Regions from separate parts of the Allobacillus sp. SKP2-8 genome, predicted to be linked through region 1. Evidence: riboswitches for the same ligand, from Rfam matches in the RefSeq annotation. Region 1 holds a riboswitch; each other region holds the start of a gene.
What was found. Region 1 has a riboswitch for cobalamin ahead of FPQ10_RS08045 (ribonucleoside-diphosphate reductase subunit alpha). Riboswitches for the same ligand answer to the same signal wherever they lie in the genome.
Positions count from the first base shown of each region.

Region 2: linked by a shared signal. The riboswitch ahead of FPQ10_RS02030 (prenyltransferase/squalene oxidase repeat-containing protein) and the one ahead of FPQ10_RS08045 (ribonucleoside-diphosphate reductase subunit alpha) in region 1 are both predicted to bind cobalamin.
Region 3: linked by a shared signal. The riboswitch ahead of FPQ10_RS07210 (ABC transporter substrate-binding protein) and the one ahead of FPQ10_RS08045 (ribonucleoside-diphosphate reductase subunit alpha) in region 1 are both predicted to bind cobalamin.

Region 1 covers NZ_VMHF01000008.1:36,653-42,767, reverse strand. The annotation lists gene FPQ10_RS08060 (glucose 1-dehydrogenase) at 141-845, opposite strand; partial or broken gene FPQ10_RS08055 (extracellular solute-binding protein) at 1,013-1,471, shown strand; gene FPQ10_RS08050 (vanadium-dependent haloperoxidase) at 1,787-2,704, opposite strand; cobalamin riboswitch at 3,063-3,256, shown strand; gene FPQ10_RS08045 (ribonucleoside-diphosphate reductase subunit alpha) at 3,388-5,622, shown strand; gene FPQ10_RS08040 (flavodoxin) at 5,619-6,053, shown strand; gene FPQ10_RS08035 (ribonucleotide-diphosphate reductase subunit beta) at 6,034-6,115, shown strand, end outside.
Region 2 covers NZ_VMHF01000001.1:394,119-400,233, forward strand. The annotation lists gene FPQ10_RS02025 (DUF4430 domain-containing protein) at 1-418, opposite strand, end outside; gene FPQ10_RS02030 (prenyltransferase/squalene oxidase repeat-containing protein) at 441-2,750, opposite strand; cobalamin riboswitch at 2,914-3,107, opposite strand; gene rplS (50S ribosomal protein L19) at 3,256-3,600, opposite strand; gene trmD (tRNA (guanosine(37)-N1)-methyltransferase TrmD) at 3,732-4,466, opposite strand; gene rimM (ribosome maturation factor RimM) at 4,463-4,984, opposite strand; gene FPQ10_RS02050 (YlqD family protein) at 4,990-5,379, opposite strand; gene FPQ10_RS02055 (KH domain-containing protein) at 5,455-5,682, opposite strand; gene rpsP (30S ribosomal protein S16) at 5,698-5,970, opposite strand; gene ffh (signal recognition particle protein) at 6,050-6,115, opposite strand, start outside.
Region 3 covers NZ_VMHF01000006.1:74,722-80,836, reverse strand. The annotation lists gene FPQ10_RS07225 (DUF368 domain-containing protein) at 6-830, opposite strand; gene FPQ10_RS07220 (ABC transporter ATP-binding protein) at 906-1,679, opposite strand; gene FPQ10_RS07215 (FecCD family ABC transporter permease) at 1,938-2,996, opposite strand; gene FPQ10_RS07210 (ABC transporter substrate-binding protein) at 3,000-4,001, opposite strand; cobalamin riboswitch at 4,128-4,310, opposite strand; gene FPQ10_RS07205 (helix-turn-helix domain-containing protein) at 4,430-5,689, shown strand; gene FPQ10_RS07200 (enoyl-CoA hydratase) at 5,689-6,115, shown strand, end outside.

The DNA.
Region 1 (6,115 bases):
TCATGTGAATCCTTCAGCGTTAATTCTAAATCCTTCAGTGTTAACCCGCTACTTTTCAGTGTTAAGCAACCTAACTATAAAAAAAGCACCTACCGAAGTCAGTTCTCGTTTTATTGATCATTCACAACTTACAATTACGCTTACTGTGCAGTCAATCCACCATCAATTACAAATTCTGAACCTGTGGAATAGCTAGATTCATCAGATGCTAAGAATAGTACCATATTGGATACTTCTTCAGGCTGTGCGACACGCTTCATTGGAATGCTTTTCGAGAACTCTTCAACTGCAGCTTTTGTGTCTTCTTGAACAACCATTGGTGTAGCGATGACACCTGGGTGTACAGAGTTTACGCGAATGCCCATTGGAGACAAGTTAAGAGCAGCTGCTTTCGTCATACCACGAACAGCGAACTTCGTATCTGTGTATCCGATTGCTCCTCCAACTAGGCCATTCATTGAAGAAATGTTAACAATCGAACCGCTACCTGCTTTTTTCATAGATGGTGCTACTGCTTTCATTCCTAGGAATACAGATACTTGGTTAATTTCAACCGTACGCTTGTATTCTTCTAATGTTAGGTCGAAGAGGCTTTTTGCCAAAGTAATTCCAGCGTTGTTCACAAGCACGTTAGCCGGTCCAAATGTTTCTTCTGTTTTCTCAATGACAGTCGCCCAATCTTCTTCAGACGTTACATTTTGTTTCACGAAAAGAGCATTTTCGCCCAGTTCAGTTGCTAATGCCTCGCCCTTTTCTTCATTTAAATCTGTTAGTACGACTTTTGCTCCTTGCTCAATGAATAATTTTGCGTGAGCGGCACCCATACCTTGTGCTGCACCAGTAATGCTAAACGACTCATAAGGTAATCCTCCCTGAATAATAGTGTGCAAGATTTCTTCGATGTCTTTACACTTTTCTTTTAAAACGAATATGTAAGCTTGTTCAATTATTTTGCTCTGCTTAGATAAAGTGTTTTTAATCGAAAAATTCAGAATGTATATCAAGGTGAGGTTCCCAGTCTCTTGTTGCTTCATTTATCGAGTTGGACAGCCGTGAAGATGCTAAGAAATGGGCTGAAGGCATTGTCAATAACATGGCTCGTGAACCACAAGGTGGCGACCGAGACCAAGCTAAAGGTGTAGCAGCAGGTGAAGGCGATATTGCTGTTATGAACACTTACTATCTTGGTGGAATGTTAAATTCAGAGGATCAAGAAGAAGTGAAAGTAGCTGAACAATTAGGCGTATTCTTCCCGAACCAAGATACGACTGGAACGCACGTGAACGTTAGTGGTATCGGTGTGACGAAACATGCTAAAAACAAAGAAAATGCTGTTAAACTAGTTGAATTCCTTTCCTCTAAAGAGGTGCAGGAGCAATTTGCTAGCGCAAACTATGAGTATCCAGTGAATCCTGAAGTAGAACCAGCAGACACATTAAAAGAGTGGGGCGACTTCAAAGAACAGGATATTCACGCACTTGATCATTCATCGCTCCATACGGAGGCCGGAATACAGTCTTGCTTGGGATCCCGCGACTTCCAATCCAATGTATCAATTGTCCAGAGGGTTAATTGTAAATATTGTTAAAGAAAATGTCAGGGACGGATCAATTGTTCTTATGCATGACATTCATGCAACTACCGTCGAGGCGGTTGAAATAATCTTAAACTCTTTAGAAGATGAGTACGAATTTGTGACGGTTTCGGAAATAGAATCCAATTAAATTGGGTTAAACAAATAGGACAGTAGGATTGCGTATAAACCAATCTTACTGTCCTTCCTTTATTAATAAAATAACTTCGGTCGATGCGCATGGTTATTCGGTAACGATTCTTTCTTTTTTCTTTTTTTATTGGCTTGGTTGGTAACTAATGAATCACATGCATGATCAAAGTCAAAAGGGATTACTTGTTCATAGGGCGGAGGCGTAAGTTGAATGTTTTCGGAATTTCGATATGGAATATCAATGTTTCTTCTTTCTGTATCTCGATCTCTTTGTAATTGTCTTGTGACAAGTTCACCAACTTGCCTTCCAAGCCGTAAGCCTTGCTCATTGTCTACTGGAAAGTGAACGCCAGCATATAATCGGGATTGAGCGGCTTCCTCTGCTAGCTCATGTAGCCGCCTTCTCTCCGCTGGGAAAAAATAGGACAGAATGACTTCAGCAGCGCCAGCAACTGCTGCGTGGCCAGATGGATAAGAAGGATGTCTAGGTGTGCAAAGGAAAGTAGCTAATTGATCATCTAATTGATTTGGACGGGCAACGAGCCATTTAAATTTATAGAACCATGTAACAACAAATGCATCATTTAATCCTGCATGCAGAGCAGCTAAGATTCTTGCGCCCCTAGGGGCCTCTACACCATAAGCATCGATGAGCTGATCTGCTATTGGCGTCCACTGCTTTGTGGCCACACCTGTTCCCCAGTATGCCGCAATGGCCTTTTGTTCTCTTGTTAAGTTTCGTTGCGTTCTTTGAACAATCGGTAGCTCTCGATACCAATCAATCGTACTTGGATAACGAACTTGAAAAGGGATTGTTTCGCCAGTAAAGGTAGATACCCATTTATTATCTTCATATTGAATGTAATATGTCGTCCAGCTTCCCGCAAAAGGAGTTTCTGGGTTTTCAACAGGTCTTGATTCTCCTGCGTAGGGTAATTCATCCCAACGAGGATAATTCGTCTTTCTGGATTTGCTCAATGTTAAGCACCTCTCTCTTGAAGCTTATATATATCATATGTCGGTACGTCATTGTGGTATAGGCTTACGAAGGTGGTAAGCGGTAATAGTTTAATACAAAAGAACCCCCGTACAATGATTAGACGTATCGATCATTGCACGGGTGTCGAACATTATAGTTGTGCTAAAATGGGAGAATTAACAGTACGGCAGTATGGTATAAACTATTTAATGCTAAATTGCTTCCCTTTTTCGGAGAAATATAAAAGATTTCAGTACACTTGTTGAGTATTTTCTTTATTTAATCTTGTAAATCATTTTTCAGTATGATAGTCTTAACACAATATATTGATTTATTTTCAGTTAATTTAAACTATATATAGTAATTTGGAGTTACGGTGACATATTTGTCTTAAAAGGGAATCCAGTGAAATGCTGGAGCTGCCCCCGCAACTGTAAGTGTGTCCGGTTAGACGTCCACTGTATTGCTCGTTTCACGACGGCAATATGGGAAGGGCTCTAATAGATGTTAAGCGCACAAGTCAGGAGACCTGCCATAACTCTGAAGTTTCATTTCTCCGGGGTGAGGGATTATGAAACGATAGAAAAGTATGCATACGTGGATATTTCTGTCGTTTTATAGTCGTTCAACTCGTTGAGAGGAACGGCTATTTTTTGTTGGAATTAAAGAGGAGGGACGATGGATGATTACCGAACTAACAGTAAATGAGGAATCCATACGACAAATGATTGATGAAGTGGCGGAGGGACTACCGGTTGAAACAGGTCCATATAAAGAGAAGTCATTAAAAAGTATTCAACCAAACATGGATCATGAAGAAATAACAGATCTATTGATTAAGAATGCACTTGAAAATATTGATGAAGCAACTCCGGATTGGAAGTATGTTGCAGCAAGACTTTATTTACGTGAGCTTTATAGAAAGGCAGGAGAAAACCGGAGCGTCGATCCACATATCGGCTACGGGTCTTTTTATCATCTCATCGAAACATTAACGGAAAAAGGGATTTACTCGACGTCGATATTAGCGAAATATACAAAAGATGAAATTAATCATTTTCAAACGGTTATTGATCCTAAAAAGGACATGTTATTTGATTATTTGGCGTTATATACATTGGCTACACGCTATACGGCGACAGATCATAATAAAAATGTATATGAATTGCCTCAAGAACGTTGGATGATGATCGCGATGTATTTAATGCAAGATGAGCATCCAGCGAAGCGAAAAGAGCTTGTTTCTGAGACGTATTGGGCATTAAGTAATTTATACATGACGGTTGCCACACCAACGTTGAATAATGCCGGAAAAACACATGGCCAACTATCCAGTTGTTTCATCGATACGGTGGAGGACAGTTTGCAGGGGATCTACGACAGTAACACGGATATAGCTAACCTATCGAAAAACGGTGGAGGTATTGGTGTTTACATGGGAAAAGTAAGAGCCCGCGGAAGTTCGATTAAAGGATTCAGTGGAATGTCCAGTGGGATCGTGCCATGGGTGAAGCAGTTGAATAATACAGCGGTCAGTGTCGACCAGTTGGGCACGAGAAAAGGAGCTATTGCTGTTTATTTAGATATTTGGCATCAAGACATTGAGTTGTTCCTTGATTTGAAGCTAAACAATGGTGATGAGCGCATGAGAGCGCATGATATATTTCCAGGTGTGACACTTCCGGATTTATTTATGGAAACGGTGGAAGAGCGCGGTGACTGGTATTTATTTGACCCACATGAAGTGAAACAAGTCATGGGCTATTCATTAGAAGACTTTTATGATGAAGAAAAGGGAAGCGGCTCCTTCCGAGAAAAATACAATGAGTGTGTTCAAAATGACCAATTGAGTAAGAAAAAAGTGAAAGCAATTGATTTGATGAAACGGATCATGCGCTCTCAATTGGAGTCGGGGACACCATTTATGTTTTACCGAGATGAAGTGAACCGACAAAATGTCAATTCACATACTGGAATGATTTATTGCTCTAACCTTTGTACGGAGATTACGCAAAACCAATCCCCGACCGAATTAGTGGAAGAATACATTGAAGAAGAAAATACGATTGTTAAAAAATATAAAGCAGGCGACTTCGTTGTCTGTAATCTTAGCTCAATTAACCTCGGTCGCGCGGTACCTGACAATGTCATTGAGCGGTTGATCACGATTCAAGTCCGTATGCTCGATAACGTCATTGATTTAAACAATCTGCCTGTGAAGCAAGCGGTTGTGACGAATCATAAATATCGTGCGATCGGCCTAGGAACATTTGGTTGGCATCACTTACTTGCACAGAAAAATATCGAATGGGAAACGGATCAAGCTGTGCAATACGCCGATGAACTATATGAAAAGATTGCTTACTACACGATTAAAACAAGTGCAGCTTTGGCGAAAGAAAAAGGAAGCTATCCATATTTTGAAGGAAGCAAATGGAGTACAGGGGAATATTTTGACCAGAAGGATTATTCAAACGAGCAGTGGACGGAATTAAAAGAAGAAGTTCAAAAGCATGGGATTCGAAATAGTTATCTGATGGCCGTTGCGCCAAATTCTTCTACATCAATGATTGCGGGCTCAACGGCAAGTATTGATCCGGTTTTTAAACCTTTTTACAGTGAAGAGAAAAAAGACTTTCGCATTCCTGTGACAGCGCCTGATCTCGACCATCATACGTATCACATTTATCGTCGTTCGGCTTATATTCTAGACCAGCGTTGGTCTGTTAAACAAAATGCAGCTCGTCAAAGACATGTCGATCAAAGTATATCTTTTAACTTTTATGTACCTCATACAATCCGAGCTTCAATCCTGCTCAATCTACATCTGCAAGCATGGAAGGAAGGGTTGAAAACGACTTACTATGTTCGTTCGACAGCAAATGACGTCGAAGAGTGTGAGTGGTGTGAAAGTTGAGGGTGATCATTCCTTATTTATCATACAGCGGGAACACGAAAGAAGTAGCGGAGTTAATTGAGGAACGATTAAAGAAGCGGGATGTTTTTGTAGACATGCACCCAATCGGAATTAGTCCTCCGTTTGACCCGATGGATTACGATTTAATTTTTCTCGGTACATTCACGTGGGATTACGGAGGTGTACCTGAAGAAGTGAAAGATTTTATTTTGGAAATTGGATATAAGCCTGATCATATTGCTGTTTTCGGTACAGGAGATACTCAATTCGGTGGAGAGGAATTGTTCTGTAACGCCGTAAACAAGCTTACAAAGTTTTATCACAGTAAATGGCCGGGATTAAAAATCGAACAATCGCCTAGAGGAAGTCAGGAAGAAAAAGTACACAACTGGGTTGAAGGAGTGTTACAACATGGAAAAATCTTTGCTTGAAAGAGCGAAAACGCTTGAACCGCTAAACCCGAATAAATCAACAGGGTTGTTTGGTGGACAAT
Region 2 (6,115 bases), on a different contig from region 1:
TGTTGCTTTTTGTTGAATTTGATTTACTCTTGTTTTTTTCCTTTGATGCTAGAGTAGTTGTGTCATCTGGTTGATCTTGATGAGCAACTTCGTCTTCGGACGGCAAATCTGATTGACCTGATTCTTTTCTCTCGGTCTCATTTGCCACTTCTGTTGATTCGTCTGGGTCTGGCTCATTATTCTCTTCCGATGAACCATCCGAATTCGTTTCTTTTCCAATGCTTGATTTGTTTAAACTTGTTCCGATATCATCATCCAATTTTTCATGAAATGTACCTCCTCTTACTTCAGATTGCTCCTCAGCTTCCTTTAGCTCATTTGCTTCTTCTTTGGATAATGGTGCAGATCCGCAAGCAGCCAATAAAAACAACAATACAAGTGAAATTGGGATGAAGAGACGCTTATACGTAAATTGCATAGTATCCTTCCTTTTACCCGTGCTATTTATGGTTCTTTTTACGGTAATATAAGATGAAAAATGCACCTATAACAATGAACAGTGCAAATACCAGCCAATAGCCATACGTCGTATTTTCTGACTCAGTCTGCTTTTGTCCGCTACTTTCTTGTGAACGGACATCCGTTTCTTCTGATTCTTCATTTGATTGACTGGCAACAGAAGTATCTGTCTCATCATTTTCATTTGAATTCTTGGCGGAAGATTCTTTTTGTTCTTCTTTTTTAGATTGACGATCGTTTTCATTCGAATTTTTTATCGCAGATTCTTCTTGTTCATTTTTTTCAGATACTTCGTGAGCAGCAATAACTCGAACTGATTGCTCTTTATCTTGCTTAGTACTTCCATAATTTTCATTTAAACTGACGTGTCTTTGACTCTTTTCATCATTTGTTCTAGCATTGTCTGTTTGGTCTTCTACCTCAGTTGGATTTGTTGTTAGATCCTCTTGTGAGTTATTTTCTTTTGATGGATTATTTACAATCATCTGAGTTGGCTTTTCAAGATTATGACCTGTACCATCAAACACACCATAAATGCTAAAATGATTCGTTTGGAAAGAGATTGTTCGAGTTTTTGAATCATATTTTCCTGAATCAATATGCTCCCATTCATTCGTTTGTTCATTAAAATAATAAGCCTGCGGATTCTGCGCTTCTTGTTGATTGACTTGGAGTGTTAACGTAATTTCATTGGTGCCGAAATCGCTGACTTTAGCATCACCCGCCATCAACGTAAAATCATAAACAGAGCCTACTGCGTAGCCTGCTGAATATTTTTCCATTTGAATGGTTACTGGTGCTCCATTTGCTTGCTTCGCTAATTGACTTAGAATCTCCGTTGGGATGTGTACGGCTGCATCTTCTTTGTTAATTTTTAAATCATTCTTGCCTTTGATCAATGTATCAATTACTGTTTTCTCTAAATTTATCGCTAATTGTTCTTGAATCTTTGCATTCTTGGGTTGGACCACAATCACACTATCATTAACTTTTTTAACATCTTCAATAGCCACAGTGGTTTCCATCATTTTAGTTGCTTTCGTTGTTGATTTAACTTCAATTTTAATTTCCTTCTTAGATGGATTTTCCTTTTGTTCTCCCGGTGACTGTTCTTCTTCATCAGTGTCTTCGTCTGAACCTTCCTCATTATCTTTTAGTGGAGTCTCTTCCTCGTTATCTCCTTCACTTGGAGATTCTTCTTCATCATCTTTTATAGGAGGTTTTTCCTCACTATCATCTTCACTTGGAGGTTCTTCTTCGTTACCTTCTTCGCTATCGCCAAAATGATAAAGTGACTTTTTTCCTTTTAAAAAGTAATCATACGCTACCAATGCTTGGAAAGCTTGTTCGGTAGCCATTGCATTTGATACAACTTCTCCTTGAGTGTGTTTAAATCCACCATCTTCATTTTGATAAGATAATAGATGTGAAATTAAGCTATTTTCATTTTTTACAAACTCTTCATTCGTTGGATCAATTCCATTCGCTGATAAACCGATAATAACTTGTGAAGCAGCTTCACTTGTAATTCCTCCTACAAAACTTCCGCCATCAAAACCTCCGTCCTCAGTTTGAATATCTGATAGCCAGTTAACTGCGGAATCTATCGACTTTCGGACTTCTTCCTGGTCATTATATGGACTTAACCCTATTAAAGCCATTGCCGTTATATCAATGCTCGGCGATTCGAAATTTGTATTTAAATGCCAACTGCCATTTTCATTTTGGTTATTTAATAACTCCTTAATTAGTTTTTGTCTCGTCCATTTAGCATCATTTGGAACTTCAAAATTTTGCGTGTCTAAAGCAATTAAAGCAAATATCGGACCGTTATTCCCTTGGAAAGTCATTGTATCAAACCCACCACGACGTTCAGGGCTGTTATAAATTAGCTCAATAAGGTTTTTTCCTTCAATCTCAACTTGTAACGGGTTGATTCCGACAGCCACAGCAGCAATTACCAATCGCTCGATATCAGTTATTTTGATACGGCCATTTTCTAACCCTTTAACCACTTGGTTTTCTAAATGTTCATAAAAAAACGTGTCGGTATAATCATTGGGAACTTGCTTACCGGCTTGAGCTAATCCGATAGCTTCCCATTCACTAATGACTCCCTTATTTAAAATAAAATTACTAGCCGCATCTATTGCTTGTTCAATTTCATTCTCTGTAATTTCAGTAGAACCCAAATTTTCTACACTTTCAGCAGACGCTGTGTTAATACCAATAGAAATAATGAGCACAAACGAAATCACTAAATGTGATATAAAACTAAAAATTCTTTGCATTAATTACCCTCCTAGTTAGTAAAATCTATTAAATAAACCTATTTGAACATAAAAAAACATCTCTAACGAGTAGAGATGTTCAGTGGGCATTCTATCACTATGGTACATTTATGTATTTCAGAATTAGCATAGTCGTCGCCACACCTCCCTATCCTCGTAGGTTGAATGGTGCAAAAAACAGGCAGGTCTCCTGGCTTATGGTCGTCATTTTCTAAATCCTTCCCATCATAAGACAGTGGAATGTTTTAGAAAACTCGCAATATACAGTGGCGGGACCGCGCCGGATTTCCACCGGCTTCCCTTTTAATGATTGATTAAAAAAATTTAATCGAATCAACCTGTTTTTACCTATTCAATTGTCTATAGTCTATATCTTTCGTCAACAAACGTCAAACTTATTTTAATTATCAGCATTTTTTTATGTATAAATACAAAATGAAAGACAAAATAAAAAAAGCTGTTCTGAGTACAATAATTTGACTCAGAACAGCTTCTTATTTTTTCATTAGCGTCTTTCTTTAATTCTTGCTGCTTTACCACGAAGGTTACGTAGGTAATAAAGTTTCGCACGACGAACTTTACCTTTACGAGCAACGTCGATTTTAGCAACACGCGGAGAATGTACAGGGAATGTACGCTCAACACCTACACCATAAGAAATCTTACGGACAGTGAATGTTTCGCTAATTCCACCACCACGTCTTCTAATTACGACACCTTCAAAAACCTGAATACGCTCACGGCTACCTTCGACAACTTTTACGTGAACTTTCACTGTGTCTCCAGCTCTGAATTCAGGCAAGTCTGTACGCAGCTGATCTTGAGCAACTTGGTTAAGAATTTCTTGCATTCTGCTCACTCCTTCCAACAAAATGCTCTTACTTTCTAAGAAGTAGCGGAACATTGTTATCACGCTTAACGAACTTAAGCACATCAATTAATATATCATACCGCACTAATAGATGCAATGAAAATTCCGTACTACTTTTCGTCGATTATTTGTGTCAAAAACTTTTGTTGTTTATCCGTTAAGCCTGCTTTGTCAATTAAATCCGGCCGCCGTTCATATGTTCGCTTAAGCGATTCATATTCACGCCAATCCTCGATTTTTTGATGGTGCCCAGACAAAAGGACGTCCGGCACACGGTGACCTCGAAAATCACTCGGTCGTGTATAATGTGGATGTTCCAATAGATTGGTGGAAAATGAATCTTGCTTCGCAGACTCATCATTCCCTAACACACCTGGCAAGAGTCTCACAACACTATCTGTAACGACCATGGCGCCAAGTTCTCCACCCGTCAATACATAGTCACCGATGGATATTTCATCGGTAACAAGATGTTCGCGAATTCGTTCATCATATCCTTCATAATGACCACAAATAACGATTAAGTGTTCCTCTTTGGCTAGCTCTTCAGCCTTTTTTTGGGTGAATGTCTCTCCTTGAGGACACATCAATAAAATTCTTGGTGTTGTCTTAGATTGTTCGGTTAAGCTTTCAACAGCATCAAAGATCGGTTGCGGACTTAATACCATTCCAGCTCCGCCACCATATGGATAATCATCCACTTTTCGATGTTTACTCTCTGTATAATCTCTAAAGTCAACCAGGCTATAATCAAAGTGTCCTGCTTCATGTGCTCTTTTGAGAATAGAGGAGTTCATCACGCCAGAAAACATTTCCGGAAACAACGTCAATAGATCGATTTTCATTCGGATAGCAGTCCTTCCATATTCTCAATGATAATTTTTTTATCCTTCACATTTACTTGTTTAACGATTTGCTCAATATAAGGAATTAAAGCATCCCGTAGACCATGCCGCTGGACCACCCATACATCATTGGCACCTGGTGAAAGTATTTCTTTAACATGGCCTATATACGTATCATCTGTCAGGTATACTTCACAACCGATGATTTCATGGTAGTAAAATTCATCATCGTCCAAGTCATGTTGATCCTCGGCAGCTACCTTTAAATATCCACCTTTCATCCACTCAACATCATTGATGGAATCCCTATCCTCAAAGGTCAATAAATCGAATTGTTTATGCTTCCGATGCGAATGAACGGTTAATACGACCGGCTCGCTTTGTTGATCATTGAAAAAGTATAGCGTATGACCAGGGGCGAAACGTTCGTCGAAATCTGTGGTTGAAATAATCCGGACTTCACCTCTAACACCATGGGTATTGACGACTTTTCCGACATTAAAATAGTTTTCTTTCATGCAAATCACCTATTGATTTTCTCTATTATTCCGTCTTTAATGACGATTTCTCGATTACCAGCAATATCATCCCATGAATCCCCGACTGATAGTTCAATAATCTCCTCAACTTCACCTTCAACAATCTCACTACCGATTGGCAATATTTCCAACTGCTCTAATTGGTATTTGCACCATTCAATCGAGCGTTTTCTGCGTTCCTCTTCTTGATTAAAACGCTTTTCCACTTGATTTGCTGGGAATCTTTTTTGATGAAGCATTTTCTTTTTTTCAAAATGAAGTTGATCAAGTTCAGTCTGATGCTTGGACTTTCTATTTTCAAACTTCTGTTGTAGAGCTTCTTTACTCTGCGGTGTGATGACTTGCTTGATTTTCGTTTTTCTTAAAATTTTCACGACATCCACCTCGAAAGCGTGTCTTAAAAAAACGTAAAAGTGAAAAAAGGGAAAGGTTTATTTCCCCCTCCCCATTTACATAATGTCTAAGTAGACTCTTTTGTTTGTATCGGAACCCGCTGCATAGACAACCGTACGAATCGCTTTTGCAATCCGACCATTTTTGCCGATGACTTTTCCAACATCATCCGAATGGACAGTCAAATGATAACGAATTTTTTCATCCGTTTCTTCAACTGTCACTTCGATTTGATCCGGATGGTCAACCAACGGATAGACAATCGTTTCAATTAAGGCTTTCATGTATATCTCAAATCCTTATTTGTTTGTTTTTGAATTATGAAATTTTTCCATGATGCCTTGCTTAGAAAATAAGTTACGCACTGTATCGCTTGGTTTTGCGCCTTTTGTCATCCAGTCTAATGCTTTTTCTTCATCGATTTTAACCTCAGGTGTTTCTGCAACTGGATTATATGTGCCGATCTGCTCGATAATACGTCCATCACGAGGTGAACGAGAGTCTGCGACGACTAATCGATAAAAAGGATTTCTTTTAGATCCCATTCTTTTCATGCGAATTTTTACTGCCATAATTACACCTCCATTTAATCTTTCCTATCACAAGTTTAGATTGTATCAAAGAATTTTTAGTCTGTAAAGGGTTTTTACATTACATGAAAGGAAAATTCATTCCTCTCTTTTTACCCTTCTTCGGACTGGTCATTTGTTTCATCAT
Region 3 (6,115 bases), on a different contig from region 1:
ATTTTTTATTCCTCTGTCAATTCCAATTTTCCTAAACCATAAGCTGCAATCAACCCACCAATTAAGCAAATTACGCTTACGATGTTTCGCATCTTATCCAATTCGAATCCAGGGTAAATGACGACCAATGCACCGATGACCAAGCCTATGATCAACGCATACATATGGAAATAGAACCGATCAAACAACACACGAATGATTCTACTCATGATCAATAACCCAAGTACAATCCCTAAACCTAATGGGATTAACGCTTCGATTACGAGATTTTCGATAGAATGGGTAAAGGTTTTGTACATACCAATGAGCAACAATAAGAACGAGCCACTAATTCCAGGGAGAATCATTGCTGAACTCGCTAACCAGCCGGATAGAAATAACATGAGGTAATCCATGCCTTCAAATTCTGTCATCGGGGTGATTGATTCATCGCCACGGAAAACGACCATCGAACCTACAAAGATCGCTGCTAGTAAAAGAGTCAAATAATGAGAACCTTGAAACTGACGACTTCCATCTGCCTGACGCCATAGAAATGGAATTACACCGGCAATCAATCCGAGAAAAGCAAATATCAGCTGATGCGGATAGTTATTTAATAACCAGTTAATAATTCCACTGAAAAAATAGACAGCAGTTAACACACCAACGCCTAACGGTGCTAAGAATGCCAAATGTTTTTTCCATTCACGCGTAAATATGCCATTAATGCCTTCAATCAGGCGTTGATAAATCCCTAAAACAACAGCAATCGTGCCTCCGCTCACACCCGGAACGATATCACTCGCTCCCATAAGCGCACCACGATATAGATTTTTCCATTCAATCATATGTTAATCCCCATTTCTCTTCTTCATACACTTTCAATATTATACTAGATAAGACTAGCATATGCCCATGTTTTTTTAAAAATGTCCTAAGAGAATTTGGGGTACATTTGATTTTGGATGACGAATAATTTCAGGCGTCGTATGATAAACATTTTCCAATAAATCGGAGTTGATGATTTCTTCATTACTCCCTGAGCGAACGACTTTACCTTCACTCATTAAAATCAGCTCTTCACAAAATTGAGAAGCTAAGTTTAAGTCATGCATAACCATGATGACCGTTAAATTATCTTTTTGTTGCCATTCCTTAACTAACTTTAGTATGTTCAATTGATGACCAATATCCAAGAAAGTCGTTGGTTCATCTAATAACAGTAATTCCGGTTGCTGCACCATCGCCTTGGCAATTGCAACACGCTGTCTCTCTCCCCCACTAAGGGTATCAAGAAATTGATCTTTCAAATCGGTCAGTGAGGTGAATGCCAAGACTTCTTCCACTAACTCATAATCCTTTTTACTCTCTCGTTGGAAAAAACCCAAGTGTGGATAACGTCCAAGGAGAATGGCATCAAAAACTTTAATAGGATAGGCGGCTAGTCCTTCTTGTGTCAATACAGCAATCCTTTGCGCCAGTTTTTTTACATTCCAATCCTGGACGTCTTGACCGTGAAAAGTAATGCTTCCACCCGTAGGCTTTTCATAAGCAGAAATCAATTTCATCAAGGTCGATTTTCCTGCACCATTCGGGCCAATCAATCCAATTGAACTGCCTTTGGGCACATCAAAAGAAACATTGTCCAAGAGGCTTTTATCTTCTATTTTTTTAGTCACTTGCTGGATTGATAACATGATGCTCATCATCCTTTTTAGTTAAATTAGGATCCGTTAAAGACTGTTGTTTAAATTAAAAGTCGTCCGTCAGGTGCTAAATGTTCAAAGAAAGCGTCTGAACGTTCAAATGATGACGCTGACCGTTCAAAAAGGCATTCTAACCGTTCAATCTAGGCGTCTGAACGTGCAAAGCACGACGCTGAACGTGCAAAGAAGCATTCTAACCGTTCATAGATTGACGCTAACCGCTCAAACAGGCATCTTCCATCTCGATCTCTAGAAATAGCCACGTCTTGCTCTTCTCAATAAATAAGCGAAGAAGGGCGCACCCAAGAATGCTGTAATGATGCCCAATGGTAGCTCTCTCGGCTGCATCACTGTTCTCGCAAAAGCATCAGCTCCGACGAGAAAAATGGCTCCACCGATAACACTCAATGGAATGATCATGCGGTAGTCTGCTCCGAAAATCAAACGAATAATATGAGGGATGACTAAACCGACAAACCCAATGGCTCCTGATACAGATACGGCAGCTCCTGTAATCAATGAAGCCAAAACCAACATAATAATTCGTGAGCGTTGCACAGAAACACCGCTATGATGTGCCGCTTCTTCTCCTAAACCAAGCATATTCAAATCTCTTGAGAAAAAATAAGCGATGACAACAGCGATCGAAATGACTGGAAAAACCACCTGAGTATAGCTCCAGTCTGTTAATGTTAGACTTCCCATCATCCAAAAAACAATCGTTTGTAGCTGCTCGTTCGATAATGCCATAATTAATGATAAACATGCGCCTAAAAAGGCTTGGATGACGACACCTGATAAAATCAACGTTTCAACCCGCATTTTCCGCTCAACCGTTGCTAAATAATACACAATCATTAAAGAAGCAAGGCCTGCTAAAAACGCCACGAAAGGTAGGGTGAATTTTCCTAACCATGCAATTTGCCAGCCGAAAGCCATCACTAAAGCAGCACCGAATGAAGCGCCTGACGAAACACCTAAAATAAAAGGATCTGCAAGCGGGTTGCGCAATACACCTTGGTAAATTGCTCCTGCCAGTGATAATGCCGCACCCACCAAAGCACCTAAAATGACCCTTGGCAGCCGGATATCCCAAATAATTGTTTCGGTTGATTCCTTCCAATCAACCGAAACCCAGTTTTGAACAATAGGAATTTTTGAGAGAACGACTTTCCAAACAACAATAAAATCAATACTTGCTGCACCCAACGTAATGGATAGGCTCATCACGATCAATAATAGAATCGATAAAAGAATTGACCAAAAAGCAACTTTTCCAAACGAGTGGGTCGATGTTGGATGTTTCATTGGTTACTCCATTAAATCGGGATAAAGGATGTTTACTAATTGTTCAAGTCCTTCAATCAACCGTGGACCAGGACGTGACAGAAGATCATTATCGATATTATGGACTTCTTCATTTTGAATAGCCGTTACATCTTTCCAGTTTTCTCGTGCAAGGACTTGTTCCTCGACGTCTTCCATGTAGTAGCCGTATGTCGTGATGATCACATCAGGGTTCGCTTCAATCACCACTTCTTCGTTCACCTGTGGCCAGCCTTCTTCTCCAGCCATGATGTTTTTACCACCAGCGATTTGTAGCAGCTCATTCATGAATGTATCTTCTGCAGCTGTAAATAATTCTTGATCAATCTCAAACCAGACGGATTTCTTTTCGTCTTCAGAGAGCTCGGCCGTTTTCTTTTCAATTTCTTCTATTCTGTTTTGCATATTTTCGACGGTCTCATTGGCTTTCTCTTCTGTTCCAACCGCTTGACCAGCTAAACGTAAATCCTCATAAGTTTCTTCCAATGTTTGTGCACCGAGTACAATAACTTTCAAGCCTTTGTCCCGTAGTGCTTGAATATCATCTCCATTATTTAAATCAGCCACTACCAAATCTGGCTCTAGTTCGACAATTTTTTCGAAATTTAAGTTCATGTCACCGACTTTTTCAATATCGGTTACTTCTTCCGGATAGTTGGACCATTCATCTACACCTACGACTTTGTCGCCACCACCAACAGCGTACACAATTTCAGTCGCACTTGGGATGACTGTCACAACTCGCTCAGGTTCTTCTTCAATGGTTACTTCTTCCCCTGATTTATCTGTTAAGGTTACAGATTCGGAGGCTGCACTCTCTTCATCATCTTGCGCCTCTTCTTCCGACGTTTCCTCACTTGATTCATTTTCCTCTACTTGCGTTTCTTCCTCATTTGATGTGTCGTCTCCACCTTGACATGCCGCTAACCCAATAACGAATGCCATGACCAATAGGATTAAAAACTTTTTCCAACTTCCCATCTTCATGTTATACTTCCTCTCTCATCAGTATTATTGTATTTTTCGCATAAAAAAGCTCTGAATCCTTTGTCATAAGGAGCCAGAGCATACATAACAATATCGATGCGCAGGCGATCCTTTGACCCGAAGGATTGAAGCCAAAACAAATAGGCAGGTCTCCTGGCTTAGAGTCATTGCATTCCATCCCTTCCCATTTTTAAAAAACAGTGGTTCGATGGTTTGCTTCTCATTACAGTGGCGGGACCGCGTCGGATTTACACCGATCTTCCCTATTATGTGAGTCGTAATACTCACACCTACACGTTTCGATTATACGATTGTATATTCATCATAATTCGAGCAATTATTTTCGTCAAGATAATATCTATCCTTTTATTAATATTCAAAAAAGTATGGTAATATATAGTTAACTGGAAAAAGTAAGGTGAAGAAATATGGATCTTGGTGCCATCATACAATACTATCGTACCAAAAAAGGTTATACGCAAAAACAGATGGCGGATGGCATTTGTTCTGTATCTTATCTAAGCAAAATAGAAAACGAGATGATCACGCCGAAAGAAGACGTAGCGAGATTGTTATTTGACCGGTTAGACATCAGTTACGATGACATCACGCATAGCGATAACCACCAAATTATCCGTAAAATTTTAAAACTATATAAGCGGATCAAAGAAAAAGATTATGAAGCGGCAAAAGAATCTATTGATGAATTGAAACGAATCCTCACACCTTTTCACGCACCGGAAGCATTGAACATCTTTCAATTGGTATATTTTTATTTCATCATTCAAACAAGAGAAAATGAAAAAGTTGAACAAATGTACCAAGAGGTCCTGCGTTTGGAAAATCGTTTTGAAAAAGAAGAGCTTTACCTTTTCCACAAGGTTATTGGCCTTTATTACAATTACAAAGCACAACCAAATAAAGCTCTCAATCATTTTGAAACAGCGAAAGCAATGTCAGTGAAATGGACAATCAAAGATACAGAGATCTATTATTTACTTGCTCTTTCATTGACTAGAATCCGGAAGCCGGCCCAATCGAATTATTACTGTCAAATCGCTAAGGATCAATTCGAATCAGACTTCTTATATACGAATGTTACCGATTGTTATATTTTATTTGGTGTTAATTATATGTTGCTGGAAGCTTATGACGTTTCAGAAAAATATTTTTTGCAAGTGTTACATTCGAAACCAATGGGGGATTTGCCCGACGTCCAGCGACGTGTTAAGCATAACTTAGCCATTCTTTATTTTTATATGGAAGAATATGATCGTTCCATTTCTTATATGGAACAGTTAAACAAATATGATTATAACTTATACGACAAAATTCAAGCCTTTTACATGCAAGCAAAAATTCATTATTTGAACGATAATGATAAGCAAGCCATCAAGTTTCTTAATAAAGGTGAAGAAGCCCTTAGAGAAGTGAAATACTTGAAATTCCAATACCAATTCTATGTACTCAAACATCAAATATATAACAAAACAAAAGACCCTGAATTCCTGAAAAAGGCTAAAAATGTTCTATTGCCTTATTTCCAACATTCAGGTGAGAAGAAAACAATCAAAGAACTTTCTTTAATTCTGGGACACCAATCTTATGATAACGGCGATTATAAGCAAGCAGCCGATTATTATAAATTTTTGATTGATCAATTTAATCACGTAAAGGATGAGGTGTAATGAGTAATACAGTAACTGTACAGTATGAAGAAAAAGTCGCTAAAATCACATTGAATCGACCTGACAAGATGAACTCGATGAACCAGGAAATGTTGGAGGAAATGGCCACCAAAATGGAAGAGGTCAGTCAAAGTGAAGCACAGATTGTGATTCTGACTGGTGAAGGCCGTGCTTTTTCAGCGGGCGGCGACATTAATATGATGCTTGATAATGACGATCCTAGTGACTTCAAAAAGATTATGGACACCATTGAGAAAACAGTTAAAACCTTTTATAGCATGCCGAAAATCACTATCTCGATGTTAAATGGTGCAACTGCTGGACTCGGTTTAAGTTTGGCATTAGCTGCAGACTATGTTATCGCTCAAAAAGAAGCCAAAATTGCCATGAATTTCATTGGCATTGGGTTGATTCCCGACGGTGGCG